DNA from 2 places in the Kitasatospora sp. NPDC057500 genome. Region 2 is predicted to be linked to the other one. Evidence: riboswitches for the same ligand, from Rfam matches in the RefSeq annotation. Region 2 holds a riboswitch; the other holds the start of a gene.
What was found. A riboswitch is a leader RNA that binds a small molecule or an ion and turns the genes downstream of it on or off. The one in region 2 is predicted to bind glycine.
Positions count from the first base shown of each region.

Region 1: it holds a riboswitch for glycine, as region 2 does, so the genes downstream of both, gcvT (glycine cleavage system aminomethyltransferase GcvT) here and gcvP (aminomethyl-transferring glycine dehydrogenase) in region 2, are expected to answer to the same signal.

Region 1 covers NZ_JBHVER010000044.1:37,413-44,202, reverse strand. Annotated here, with positions in the region: gene ACFU74_RS12835 (ABC transporter substrate-binding protein) at 1-1,599, opposite strand, end outside; gene ACFU74_RS12830 (ABC transporter permease) at 1,656-2,645, opposite strand; gene ACFU74_RS12825 (enhanced serine sensitivity protein SseB C-terminal domain-containing protein) at 3,123-4,067, opposite strand; gene ACFU74_RS12820 (enhanced serine sensitivity protein SseB) at 4,243-5,037, opposite strand; glycine riboswitch at 5,215-5,321, shown strand; gene gcvT (glycine cleavage system aminomethyltransferase GcvT) at 5,542-6,663, shown strand; gene gcvH (glycine cleavage system protein GcvH) at 6,750-6,790, shown strand, end outside.
Region 2 covers NZ_JBHVER010000088.1:20,915-27,704, forward strand. Annotated here, with positions in the region: gene ACFU74_RS19970 (hypothetical protein) at 1-31, shown strand, start outside; gene ACFU74_RS19975 (DUF5999 family protein) at 373-564, shown strand; gene gcvP (aminomethyl-transferring glycine dehydrogenase) at 654-3,554, opposite strand; glycine riboswitch at 3,793-3,896, opposite strand; partial or broken gene ACFU74_RS19985 (PRC-barrel domain-containing protein) at 4,113-4,502, shown strand; partial or broken gene ACFU74_RS19990 (DUF2382 domain-containing protein) at 4,968-5,387, shown strand; gene ACFU74_RS19995 (MFS transporter) at 5,539-6,790, shown strand, end outside.

The DNA of each region.
Region 1 (6,790 bases), on a different contig from region 2:
CTGGTCCGGGTTGACCGCGGCGTCGTCGAGCAGCTTGTTGATCGCGGGGTCGTTCAGCGAGGGCAGGTTGCTGTTGCCGGCGGGCTTGATCGCCCGGCCGTCGACGATCTGCTGCAGGAAGCCGTAGCCGGTCGGCCAGTCGGCACCCCACTGCATCATCATCAGGCCGATGTTGTGCTCCTTGGCGAACGCCGGGGCACCGGCGGCGTCGCCCAGGTACTTGGCCTGCGGGAACTGCTGGATCTCGGCGTTGATGCCGACCTTCTTCAGCGCGGCCTGGATCGAGGTGGCGGCGGCGACCTCGGTGGCGCGCTCGGTGCGGGCGGAGAGCACGGTGTTGATGCTGTCCTTGCCGCAGGCCTTCAGGGCCTCCTTGGCCTTGGCCTCGTCGCCCTTGTTGTCCTTGGTCTCCCACAGGTTGAAGTCCTGGTGGCCCGGGATGTCCGGCGGGAGCATGGTGTTGGCGACCTGGCCGCGGACCGGGCCGCCGAGCGCGGTCTGCACCGAGACCTTGTCGACCGCGAACTGGACGGCCTTGCGGCACTCGATGTTGTCGAACGGCGCGACCTGGGTGTTGATCGCCATGTAGACCTTGCGGCCGCCGTAGGCGTTGTCGGTGCTGGCCTTGAGCTTCGGGTTCTGCAGGATCTGCGCCTGGGTCTGCGGGTCGACGCCGCCACCCACCAGGTCGACCTGGGCGTTGCCGGCCAGCAGGTCCTTGTCGATGGTGGCCTGGTCGATGTTCATCCGCAGCACGATCTTGTCCGGCAGCTGCTTGCGGATCGGGTCGGTGCTCGGGTCCCAGTTGGTGTTCGGGACCAGGACGGCCTGCTTGCCGTCCTCGTAGGACTCGAACTTGAAGGAGCCGGAGGAGACGATCTTCTTGACGTACTCCGCGCCGGTGTCCTTGGCCTGCGGGACCGGGGCCGTCTGCGGGGCGCTGACCAGGTAGTCGAAGTCGGCGAAGGCGTGCTTCAGGTGGAAGACGATCGTGGTGTCGTCGGGCGTCTCGATCGACTTCAGGTCGCCGGTCTTGTCCTTGTACGGACCCGCGTACGGCGTCTCGTTGTCGACCAGCAGCTCCTTGAAGTACGTCGGGCCGTTGGAGTTGACCTCCGGCGCGAAGTTGGAGCGCACGACGGCGTACTTGACGTCCTTCGAGGTGATCGGGGTGCCGTCGTCGAACTTCAGGCCCTTGCGCAGCTTGTACGTCCAGGTCAGGCCGTCCGGGCTGACCTGGCCGAGCGACTCGGCGAGGTCCGGGACGATCTTGGCCCCGGCCGGGCCGGCGCCCGGCGCGAAGGTGGTGAGCGGACGGCCGTACAGGCGCGCGAAGTTGTAGATGTAGGCGTAGTACGTGTTGCCCGGGTCGAGCGAGTCCGGGGTGCCCTTCATCTCGAAGGTGACCGTGCCGCCCTTCTTGTCCGAGGCGTTGACGATGCCCTTGGTGGCCGCGTTGGCCCCGGAGCCGCCGGCGGCCTCGGTGCCGGAGGCGGTGGACTTGGTGTCGTCGCTCTTGGAGCCCGACGAGCATCCGGTGACGACCAGGACCGCGGCCGCGGCAGCGGCGGTCAGCGCGACGGTACGGGACCTACGCATGGGTGAGATCAACCCCTTGAGGAAGTGGTGGCCGAACGAGGGATCCTGACGCTTGGTCAGTTGCTCTTGGGATCGAGGGCGTCACGCAGCCCGTCGCCGAGCAGGTTGAAGGCGAGCACGGTGATGAAGATCGCCAGACCGGGGACCACCATGTACTGGGGGTCCACCTGGTAGTACCGGATCGCGTCCTGGAGCATCCCGCCCCAGGAGGCCTGCGGAGGCTGGATACCGACGCCGAGGAAGCTCAGCCCGGCCTCGAAGAGGATGTTGGTCGGGATCAGCAGGGTCGCGTAGACCAGGATCGGACCGACCAGGTTGGGCAGCAGTTCCTTGAACAGGATGAACGGCCCCCGGGCGCCGAGGCTGCGGGCCGCGTAGACGAACTCGCGCTCGCGCAGCGAGATGGTCTGCCCGCGCACGATCCGGCCGATGTAGGGCCAGTTGAAGAAGCCGATCACGAAGATCAGCACCATGATGTGCAGCGGGAGGCCGTGCAGGCCGAACGCGCCGCCCTGCAGCGAGGTGGAGATCGCGATGGCGAAGAGCAGCAGCGGGAAGGCGAGGAAGACGTCCATCACCCGGCTGATCAGGGTGTCCACCCAGCCGCCGTAGTAGCCGGCCATGATGCCGAGCACCACGCCGATGGCGTTGGAGATCACGGTCGCGCCGAAGGCGACCAGCAGGGAGACCCAGGAGCCCTCGATGACGCGGGTGAGCAGGTCGCGGCCCTGCAGCGGGTCGATGCCGAGCGGGTGGTCCCAGCTCATGCCGCCCCAGTCGCCCCTCGGCAGGCCGCCGAGGTCGGCGTCCAGCAGGTCCTGGTGGAGGGCGTCGGGGTCCAGGCCGAAGACCGACTCGATCGGCTTGGCCAGCACGGCGAGCAGGATCAGCAGGATCACCACGACACCGCCGATGACGGCGGCCTTGTCCCGCTTGAAGCGGGTCCAGGCGATCTGGCCGAGCGAGCGGCCCTCGATCTTCTTCGCCGGGCTCGCGGCGGCGTCTGCCCCCGGCGCCTTCCCGGCGGTCTTGATGGGTGCGGTCATGGTCAGTTCGGTCCCCTCGCCGACGGTGGCCGGCCCACGGGTGCCGGACGCCGGGATCGGCGGCTCGGCTGGTGCGGACGTGCTTGGGTGCGGACGTGCGTGAGGTGCAGGTGCGGGACTGTTTCCCAGCGGTACGACGTGCTCAGTACTGCTGCCACGCGGGATGGGCTTCGCGTGGATCATGCGGTCCGTCAGCGCGTTCGCCTTTGTGGGGCGCCAACCACGCGCGGCGGCTGTTGCAGAACTCTCTGCCATCCGAACTGGCTTGCGCCAGCCCTGACAACCGACAGATGCCCAACTGTGATCTGTACGCATGCACCTCCACGATCTTCGGCATATCCCTCTTCACATAGCTGTAACAGCCATGTCAAGATGGCCGCCTGCCACTTCGGCGAGATCGTCCGGAAAAACACCGAAACCGGCCTGACATGTTGTCAAGCCGGTTCCGGTGGAAGAATGTTCGGCGCGTCCGCCCGGTCAGCGACCGGGGTAGCCGGGCCACGGCTGCTGCGGCGGCTGCTGCCCCGGCCAGCCCTGGGACGGCGGATGCGTGCCGTAGCCGAAGCCCTGGCCCTGGGCCGGCCCCTGCTGCGAGGCGTACGGCGGCGGGGGCACCGGCGGGTACGGACCCGTCTGCGGCCGTCCGTGCCCGGAGGCCTCCCGGTCGTAGAACGGGCGTGCGTTGGCCCGCATCCACAGCGCCACCGGGTCGTACTCGTCCGCCATCGCCACCGTCGAGACCGCGAGCCCCTCCGGCGCGACCGCGATCGCCCGCTGCATCAGCGCCCGCACGGCCTCCACCGTGGGCGGCGAACTCTCGTACAGGTCGAGGCCGATGGCCAGGTACGGTTCGCCCACCGACGGACGCACCCAGGCCCGGCGCAGCGCCTTCACCGCGCGCACCTCGACCGCCTGCCGCTCCAGCAGCGCGAAGAACTGCTGCGCCGGCACCTGGGGCTCGCTCAGCTTCAGCGGCCCGGCCGGCAGCCGGTCCAGCCCGGCGGCGACCCGCCGCAGGTCCGCCCACGGCACGCCCACCCCGCCGCCCGGGGCGTGCGGGTTCAGCCAGAGCCCCCACCGGGTCCGGTACAGCGAGGCCGCGATCTCCCGCCCGGAGATCACCTCGTGCGCCCGCGCCCAGCCGGACGCCGCCAACTGCTCGGGCGAGGTGACGGCCGGCGCGTACCCGTGACCGCTGATCTCCATGTTCCCGTACTGGGCGTCCGCACTGCCCGGCGTGCCGTGCCAGAGCAGCATCCAGACCCGGCCCTCGGCGAGCGCGTGCAGCATCGTCTCGTAGGCCTCGTACCGCTCCGGCGCCACCTCGCGCAGCGCGCGCTCCAGCGCGCCCGGATCCGGGCGTCCGGTGGGCGCCTGGCCCCAGGGCCCCGGTGCACCGCCAGCTACCGATCCCGCACTCATGCGCCCACCTCGCTGCGCTTCTTCGTTCCTCGTCCGTCACCGGCGGCCCGGCGGCCGTCAGCACGAACCCTATGGGGCGGCCGCCGACCGCCGCCACGCCGACGTGCCAGGGTTCGCACCGCCACCCCGCCCGCACCCCGTCCGGCGGATGCCGGAGGGACGGCGGGAGGCCGGATCAGCCCCGCACGTAGAACGGCGCGACCCGGTTCACCAACCAGTCGACCACCGGATCGTCCGCGAGGTCGAGCAGTACGAGGTGGACGCCGCCGGGCAGCGGCGCGGTTCCCAGCGCCCGCCCCAATGCCCCGTTCACCGCAACCGGGTCGGCCGGGGCCAGCGGATCCAGCTGGACGCCCACGAACATCACGGTCGGCTCGCCCTCGACGCTCGCCAGCGCGCGCCGCGCGGTCAGTACCCCCGGCAGCGCCGCGAGTTCGCCGCGGCAGGCGGCCAGGAACGCCTCCGGGTCCTCCCCCGGCACCGGCTCGCGCAGCGCCACCCGGCCGCCCTGCGGCGCGTCCGGGTCGCCGTCCCAGCGGTCCTCGCGCGGTCCGCGGCGCAGCTCCGCCACGCCCTCCGGCGGCACCGGGATGCCCACCGCCGCCTCGGGGTTGACCGCGATGCCCACGCCCAGCGGCAGGCCGCGGGCGAACTCCCACACCGGGGCGACCGCGAAGGCCATCCCCGGCGCCTGCTGGAGGAACACCTCCTGGGAGGAGAACACCGGGACATAGGGGTCGCCGGCCAGTTCGATCATCGGCAGGTCCAGCGATCCCCCCTGCGGGTCGCCGCCCGACGGCAGCGGGATCCACACCTGGCTGCGCGCCAGCACCTCGATCACCCGGGGGGTGGCACCCGGGTCGCCGAGCGCGGCGGTGAGCACCTGCTCCAGCTCGTTGGCCGGCCACGCGCCGCCCGGCGGCGCCGACTCCGGCCCGCCCCACCCCTGCTGCTCCACCGGGTACCCCATCCGCCGCCGTACCGTCCTCTGCTCTCCGATGCCCGCAGCCTAGCGTTTCGGCCCCCCGCGCCGGGCTGCCAGGCCGGACGTGAGGGAGTCCCCCTCCCCTCATCCGTGCGGACGTGCCATGATGTGCGCGTCTGCGGTGGCATCCACCCAGGCCCCTCCAACTCCATACCGGCCGCTCGAACCCGCGCGGGAGAGTCCGGAGTGCCCCCGTCAGGCGGCACAGCCGGCGCCGAAGGAGCAAGTCCTCCCCGGAATCTCTCAGGCACCCCTACCGCACGGGTTAGGCACATCTGGAAAGCGGCGCACGGCCCTGCCGTCCGCCCACCCACGGTGCAAGCCGCCATGCTGTCCCTTGCAGGGCAGTGGACGGTGAAGCTCTCAGGTTCGACGACAGATGGGGAGACCCACGCCGCCGCATGCCCGCGTGCAGGGTCCGCCGCCCCCGAAGCAGGGCCGGTCCCGGCGCGCGCACCCCTGAGTGCCCCGACCGAGGAGTTCCTGGCCATGTCGTCCCTCCGCCTCACCGCGCTCGACGCGCTGCACCGCGCCCTCGGCGCCACCATGACCGACTTCGCCGGCTGGGACATGCCGCTGCGCTACGGCAGCGAGCGCGAGGAGCACCTCGCCGTCCGCACCAAGGCGGGTCTGTTCGACCTCTCCCACATGGGCGAGATCACCATCACCGGCCCGCAGGCCGGCGAGATGCTGGACCACGCCCTGGTCGGCTTCGTCTCCGCGCTCGGCGAGCTGCGCGCCCGCTACACCATGATCTGCGCCGAGGACGGCGGCATCCTGGACGACCTGATCGTCTACCGCCTGCGCGAGGACGCCTTCCTGGTCGTCGCCAACGCCTCCAACGCCCAGCTGGTGCTGGACGAGCTGATCGCCCGGGCCAAGGGCTACAACGCGGTGGTCTCCGACGACCGCGACGCCTACGCGCTGATCGCCGTCCAGGGCCCGGAGTCCACCGCGATCCTGGCCGGCACCACCGGGGCCGACCTGCCCGGCCTGAAGTACTACGCGATCCTCCCGGCCCAGGTGGCCGGCCGCGACGTGCTGCTCGCCCGCACCGGCTACACCGGCGAGGACGGCTTCGAGATCTTCTGCAACCCGGGCGACGCCGAGCAGATCTGGCAGGCGCTGACCGAGGCCGGCGCCGACCGCGGCCTGGTCCCCTGCGGCCTGTCCTGCCGCGACACGCTGCGCCTGGAGGCCGGCATGCCGCTGTACGGCCACGAGCTGTCCACCGACCTGACCCCGTTCGACGCGGGCCTGGGCCGGGTCGTGCGCTTCGACAAGACCACCAACGAGGGCGCCTTCGTCGGCCGCAAGGCCCTGGAGCGGGCCGCCGCCGAGGCCGAGGCCAACCCGCCGCGGGTGCTGGTCGGCCTGGTTTCCGAGGGCAAGCGGGTGCCGCGCGCCGAGTACACCGTGGTCTCCGCCGACGGCGAGGCGATCGGCCGGATCACCTCCGGCGCGCCCTCCCCCACCCTGGAGAAGCCGATCGCGATGGCCTACGTGGACGCGGCCCACGCCACCCCCGGCTCCACCGTCGCGGTGGACGTGCGCGGCAAGCACGAGCCGGTCCAGGTCGTGGCGCTGCCGTTCTACAAGCGCGCCCGCTGACCCTCCCCCACCTGATTTCCCCGCGAGGAACGTCCGCGCGCCGGGCCGCTTCGTCGTACCCGCTTCCCATCCTGGAGAATGACGCCATGAGCAACCCCCAGCACCTGCAGTACACCGAGGAGCACGA
Region 2 (6,790 bases):
CGGCGCCCGGCTCGCCTCCGGGGCGCACTGAGGTCCCGGCCCCCGGGCCGTCCGACACCCGGACGGGTCATTCGGCATGGCCCGACCGGGCCGTTTGCCGGATGGCCCGTCCGGCGGCGCATTCGGCCCCCGACCACCTGAACGGGTGATCTCTGCCCGGGGGTTGTGGCGCATGTCACGAAATCGCTGCGCTCGCGTCCGCAGATGCCGACACTGGGAACCAGCGTGGAAGGACCTCCTGTCCTACCCACTTGAGCGCCGGTCCACACCTGGGCCGGCGCCGGACAGAATCCGACCACCGCGGCGGTGCCCGCCGGCCACCGGCGGCGCCGCATCACGGGGAGGATCGCAGAGCGAAGCGAGGGTACGCGTATGTGCCAGCACCGTCCTGAGTGCCCGTCGGCCGAGTCCGAGGACCGCGAGGCCGCCGTCCCGGTGGCCTGCCACCCGGAGCAGGGGTGGAGCCTGCTCTGCAACGGCGTCCTGCTGTTCGAGGACACCGGGGAGCTGCTGCCCGACGGCCGGGTGATCGCCCCGCGCCGTCCGGCCGCGAGCGCGGTCTGAGCCGCCGGCACTCCACGGGGGGAACGAGCGCGAAGGGCAGGGCCCCGGCGGACGGATCCGCCGGGGCCCTGCCGTGTGCCGTGCGCCGGTCAGACGCCGTACTCGTCCAGCGGCGGGCAGGAGCAGACCAGGTTGCGGTCGCCGTACGCGCCGTCGATCCGGCTGACCGGGGGCCAGTACTTGTCCGCCGGGTTCACGCCGGCCGGGAAGACCGCCTCCTGCCGCGTGTAGCCGTGCGCCCAGTCGCCGGCCAGGGTGGCGGCGGTGTGCGGGGCGTTGCGCAGCGGGTTGTCGTCGGCCGCCCAGGCGCCCGAGCCGACCTTGTCGATCTCGGCCCGGATCTCGATCATCGCGTCGCAGAACCGGTCGATCTCGTGCAGGTCCTCGGACTCGGTCGGCTCGATCATCAGGGTGCCGGCCACCGGGAAGGACATCGTCGGCGCGTGGAAGCCGTAGTCGATCAGGCGCTTGGCGATGTCGTCCACCGTCACGCCGGTCTCCTTGGTGAGCGGGCGCAGGTCGATGATGCACTCGTGCGCCACCAGGCCGCCGGGGCCGGTGTAGAGCACCGGGAAGTGCGGGGCCAGCCGCTTGGCGATGTAGTTGGCGCTCAGCACCGCGACCTGGGTGGCGCGCTTGAGGCCCTCGCCGCCCATCAGCCGGACGTACGACCAGGAGATCGGCAGGATGCCCGCCGAGCCCCACGGGGCGGCCGAGATCGGGCCGACGCCGGTGGCCGGGCCGGCCTCCTCCTGGAGCGGGTGGTTCGGCAGGTACGGCGCGAGGTGCGCGCGCACCGCGACCGGGCCGACGCCCGGGCCGCCGCCGCCGTGCGGGATGCAGAAGGTCTTGTGCAGGTTCAGGTGCGAGACGTCCGCGCCGAACTTGCCCGGCTTGGCCAGGCCCACCAGCGCGTTGAGGTTGGCGCCGTCGACGTACACCTGGCCGCCGGCCTCGTGCACCAGACCGCAGATCTCGGTGATCTGGGTCTCGTACACGCCGTGGGTGGACGGGTAGGTGACCATCAGCACCGAGAGGCTGTCGCGGTGCTGCTCGATCTTGGCCTTGAGGTCCTCGACGTCGACGTCGCCGTCGACCAGGGTCTTGACCACGACCACCCGCATGCCGGCCATCACGGCGGAGGCGGCGTTGGTGCCGTGCGCGGAGGACGGGATGAGGCAGACGTCGCGCTGGGTGTCGCCGTTGGCGTGGTGGTAGGCGCGGACGGCCAGCAGGCCGGCCAGCTCGCCCTGGGAACCGGCGTTCGGCTGGATGGAGACCGCGTCGTAGCCGGTCACCTCGACCAGCTGGCGCTCCAGCCCGCGGATCAGGGTGAGGAAGCCCTCGGCCTGGTCGACCGGTGCGAAGGGGTGCAGCTGGCCGAACTCCGGCCAGGTCACCGACTCCATCTCGGTGGTCGCGTTGAGCTTCATGGTGCAGGAGCCCAGCGGGATCATGCCGCGGTCCAGCGCGTAGTCCCGGTCCGACAGGCGGCGCAGGTAGCGCAGCATGGCGGTCTCCGAGCGGTGGCTGTGGAAGACCGGGTGGGTCAGGTACTCGTCCTCGCGCAGCAGCGCGGCGGGCAGCGCGTCGGCGCCCTCCGCGACCTCGGCGCCCTCGACGCCGAACGCGGCCCAGACGCCCGCCAGGTGCTCGCGGGTGGTGGTCTCGTCGGTGGAGACCGAGATCCGGTCCGCGCCGTCCTGGAAGACGTTGATGCCGTTGGCGCGGGCGGCGGCGGCGATCTCGGCGGCGCGGCCCGGGACGACCGCGGTGACGGTGTCGAAGAACTCGCCGTGCAGCAGCTCGACGCCGCCGGCCCGCAGGCCCTCGGCGAGGGCGGCGGCGTAGCGGTGGGTGCGGCGGGCGATGTCGGCCAGGCCGTCCGGGCCGTGGTAGACGGCGTACATCGAGGCCATCACGGCGAGCAGCACCTGGGCGGTGCAGATGTTGCTGGTGGCCTTCTCGCGGCGGATGTGCTGCTCGCGGGTCTGCAGGGCCAGGCGGTAGGCGCGGTTGCCGTCGGCGTCGACGGAGACGCCGACCAGGCGGCCCGGCAGCGAGCGGGCGTACTCGGCGCGCACCGCGAGGTAGCCGGCGTGCGGGCCGCCGAAGCCCATCGGCACGCCGAAGCGCTGGGAGGTGCCGCAGGCGATGTCGGCGCCGAGCTCGCCCGGGGACTTCAGCAGGGTCAGCGCGAGCAGGTCGGCGGCGACGGCGACGATCGCGCCCAGGCCGTGGGCCTGCTCGATCACCGGGGCGAGGTCGCGGACCACGCCGGTGGCGCCGGGGTACTGGAGCAGCACGCCGAAGACGCCGCGCTCGGCGATCTCGGCCGGGATGCCCTCGGACAGGTCGGCGACGACGACCTCGACGCCGGTGGGCACGGCGCGGGTGTTGATCACCGCGACGGTCTGCGGCAGGGTCTCGGCGTCGACCAGGAAGACGCCGCCCTTGACCTTGGTGACGCGGCGGGCCAGCGCCATCGCCTCGGCGGCCGCGGTGCCCTCGTCCAGCAGCGAGGAGCCGGAGGTGGGCAGGCCGGTCAGGTCGGAGACCAGGGTCTGGAAGTTGAGCAACGCCTCCAGGCGGCCCTGCGAGATCTCCGGCTGGTACGGGGTGTACGCGGTGTACCAGGCCGGGTTCTCCATGACGTTGCGCAGGATCACCGGCGGGGTGAAGGTGCCGTAGTAGCCCAGGCCGATCATCGACGTGAGCACGGAGTTGCGGCCGGCCAGCTCGCGCAGCTCGGCGAGGACCTCGGCCTCGCTGCGGCCGGCGGGCAGGTCCAGCGCGGTGATCGAGCGGATCGCCTCGGGGACGGCGGCGGTGGCCAGCTCGTCCAGCGAGCCGTAGCCGACCTGGGCCAGCATCTTCTCCTGCGCGGCGGCGTCGGGGCCGATGTGGCGGTTCTCGAAGGGGCTGGCCTGTTCGAGCTCGGTGAGGGTCGCGGGGGTGGTGGGGCGTCCCGAGTTCGGCTGGGCGTTCATGGTGGTCGAGGCCTCCTGGTCACGGACCGGCGGGGGTGCGCACGCCGGCCGCCTCACCGCTGCGGCAACAGCGGAGCGACCGGTCGGACGAACCCGACAGGCCTCCCCCTCTGTCATCGGGACCTGAGAGCTTCGCCCGCACGGGGCGCCGTGGGACGCCCCGCCGGCTTGCACCGTCGGTGAGGGTGGGGTCCGCCGGCTCCCTCGCCCGCGATCCTGCCCTGCTTTCCAGAGTGACCTATCCCGCACGGTACGGATGCCTGAGAGATTCCGGGGAGGAGTTGCTCCTTCGGCGCCCCGACCAGCGGTTTCCGCTGTCGGGGACTCTCCCGAGCGGGCTCGGCGGTCGCGCCCAGGGTACCAGCGGGAGGCACCGCGATCACGGCTGCGTCAGGCCGTTCGACGACTTCGTTGCTGACGGGGCCGGTGACCCGGTCGGCGCAGCCCCGCGCCCGTCCGGCCGCGCCCCGGTCGCGGGCGTCCGGTTCATGGCTTTTGGTGTGAAGTGGCGCTGTCCTGCGGGCGTTCCGCGAGCTCACCGCACTGGAGGAGAAGAGAGTGCAGACCGACATCGACCCACGGGACCTGATCGGCCACAAGGCGGTCGACCGCAACGGGGACAAGATCGGCACCATCGACGAGGTGTACCTGGACGACGCCACCGGCCGGCCCGAGTGGGCCGCCGTCCGGACCGGCATCTTCGGCCGGGACGCCTTCGTCCCCCTGACCACGAGCGAGTTCTCCGGCGACGAGCTGCGGGTGCCGTACGACAAGTCCCTGGTGAAGGACTCACCGGACTTCGGCGTGGGCCAGCACCTGTCGCCCGCCCAGGAGCTCCAGCTCTACCGCTACTACGGCCTCGACACCCCGAGCGAGGGGCGGCCGACGGCACCGGGCGGCGTCCCGGAGGCAGAGGCTGCCGACCTCGACTTCGGCACCACGGCCGGCGCCGGCACCGGCACGGCGGGCGCGCCCGCCCAGAACGGGACTCCCGCTCCGAACGGGACGCCCGGCGCCACCAACGGGACCGGCGCGGGCCACGGGACCAACGCCTCCCGTCCGGCCAAGCAGCTCACCTTCCACCGGGCGGGCGACCTCGACAAGCCGGCCGACCCCGCCCCGGAGACGCACATCCGGCCCCTCGCCGCCCCCGCGCCCGTCACCCCCGCGGCCCCCGTCACCCCCGCGCCCGTCAACCCGGCCCCCGCCGCAGCCGCACCGTCGCCCGCCCCCGCCCCGGCTCCCCCGTCGGCCGCACCGCACCCGGCCGTCGAGCCGCATCCGCAGCCCCAGTCGCATCCGCAGTCGCAGCCCCAGTCGCATCCGCAGTCGCAGCCCCAGTCGCGGACTTCGCGCCCGGAGAGCGGCCCGGCCGCCGCCTCCCCCACCGGCCGGGTGGAGATCACCTGCCGCGAGGAACGCCTGGACATCACCACCGAATGGCAGGTGATCGGCACCGCCAAGCTGCGCAAGTACGTGACCAGCGAGCACGTGGAGCGCCGGGTCCCGGTGGTCCGCGAGCGGGTCCGGGTCGAACGGATCCCGGTCGGCGAGGCCGAGCGGGCCGCGCTCGACGAGAAGGAGATCGCCGAGGCGGTGGAGGAGGTCACCCTGCGCGAGGAGCGCCCGGTGGTCCGCAAGTACCTGGCACCGGTCGAACGGGTCCGCCTGGTGATCGAGCGGTACACCACCGAGGAGGTGGTCCGCGAGGAGCTGCGGCGCGAGCAGGTCGAGATCCACGACGACGTCGCGGCCACCCCCGCAGCCCCGTCGTCACCGCCCACCGCCGCGCAGAACCCGGCCCGTCAGGTGCCGGCCAGACCACTCGTCTGACCCCGCCTTCCCCCGGTTCCCACAGGACCCCGGCCGCCCAGGCCGGGGTCCTTCCACTTTGCCAAAGCTTAACCAATGAATATTTGACACTCTGAAGTATCTCCCGGCATGGTTACTTCAGTTCATTCACTATGTACGGGAGGAAGCAACCGTGAGTGAGGCACCACAGCCCACCACCGCGGCCGAGAAGCAGAGCAGCGCCCGGGTCCTGCCGGCCCTCATCCTGGCGATGCTGTCGTTCAGCGTGGTGCAGACCGCGGTCGTCCCGATCCTGCCCTCGCTCGCCAAGGAACTGGACGTCTCCGGCTCCAGCATCACCTGGCTGATGACGGCCAACCTGCTGTCGGCCGCCGTGCTGACCCCCCTGCTGGGCCGCTTCGGCGACCTGCGCGGCCGCAAGCCGATGCTGCTGATCTCGCTCGCCGGCCTGGTCGCGGGCTCCGCACTCGCGGTCTCCACCCACTCCTTCACCTGGCTGGTCGTCGCCCGCGTGCTCCAGGGCGCCGGCGGTGGCGTGCTGCCGCTCGCCATCAGCATCGTCCGCGACGAACTGCCCAAGCAGAAGGTCACCGGCGGCGTCGCCGCCATCAGCGCCTCGATGGGCGTCGGCAGCGGCCTCGGCCTGGTCGCCACCGGCCTGCTGCTGGAGCACTGGAGCTACAAGTCCATCTTCTGGATGGGCCTGGTCTTCGGCCTGATCGCGGTCGCCCTGGTCGCCCTGCGGGTGCCCACCGACCCGGTCACCGACAAGGACGGCGGCGCCGACCCGCTCGGCGCGCTCACCCTCGCCGGCTGGCTCTCCGCCCTGCTGGTCGCGGTCAGCCAGGGCAACACCTGGGGCTGGACCTCCACCAGGACCCTGGGCCTGTTCGCCGTCGCCGCCGTGGTCGCCCTGATCTGGGGCTTCATCGAGGTCAAGGTCGCACACCCGCTGGTCGACATGAAGATGATGTCCCGCCCGGCCGTCGCCTTCACCAACCTGGCCGGCCTGCTGATCGGCTTCGGCATGTACGGCTCGTTCATGGTCATCAGCAACTTCGCCCAGACCCCGGAGAAGCTCGCCCACTACGGCTTCACCGCCACCGTGCTGCACGCCGGCGTGATGCTGCTGCCCTCCGCCCTCGGCTCGATGGTCGCCGCCCCGCTCGGCGCCCTGCTGATCGCCCGCCGCGGCCCCCGCCTGCCGCTGGTCCTCGGCGGCGTCCTCGGCGCCGTCGCGATGGCCTACCTGGCCCTGCGGCACAGCCACGAGGGCGACATCTACCTCTCCTCGGCGATCTTCGGCCTCGGCATCGGCCTCGCCTTCTCGGCGATGCCGGCCTACATCAACGGCGCCGTCCCGGTCGAGCAGAGCGGCATCGCCAACGGCATGAACGCCGTGCTGCGCACCGTCGGCGGCGCGA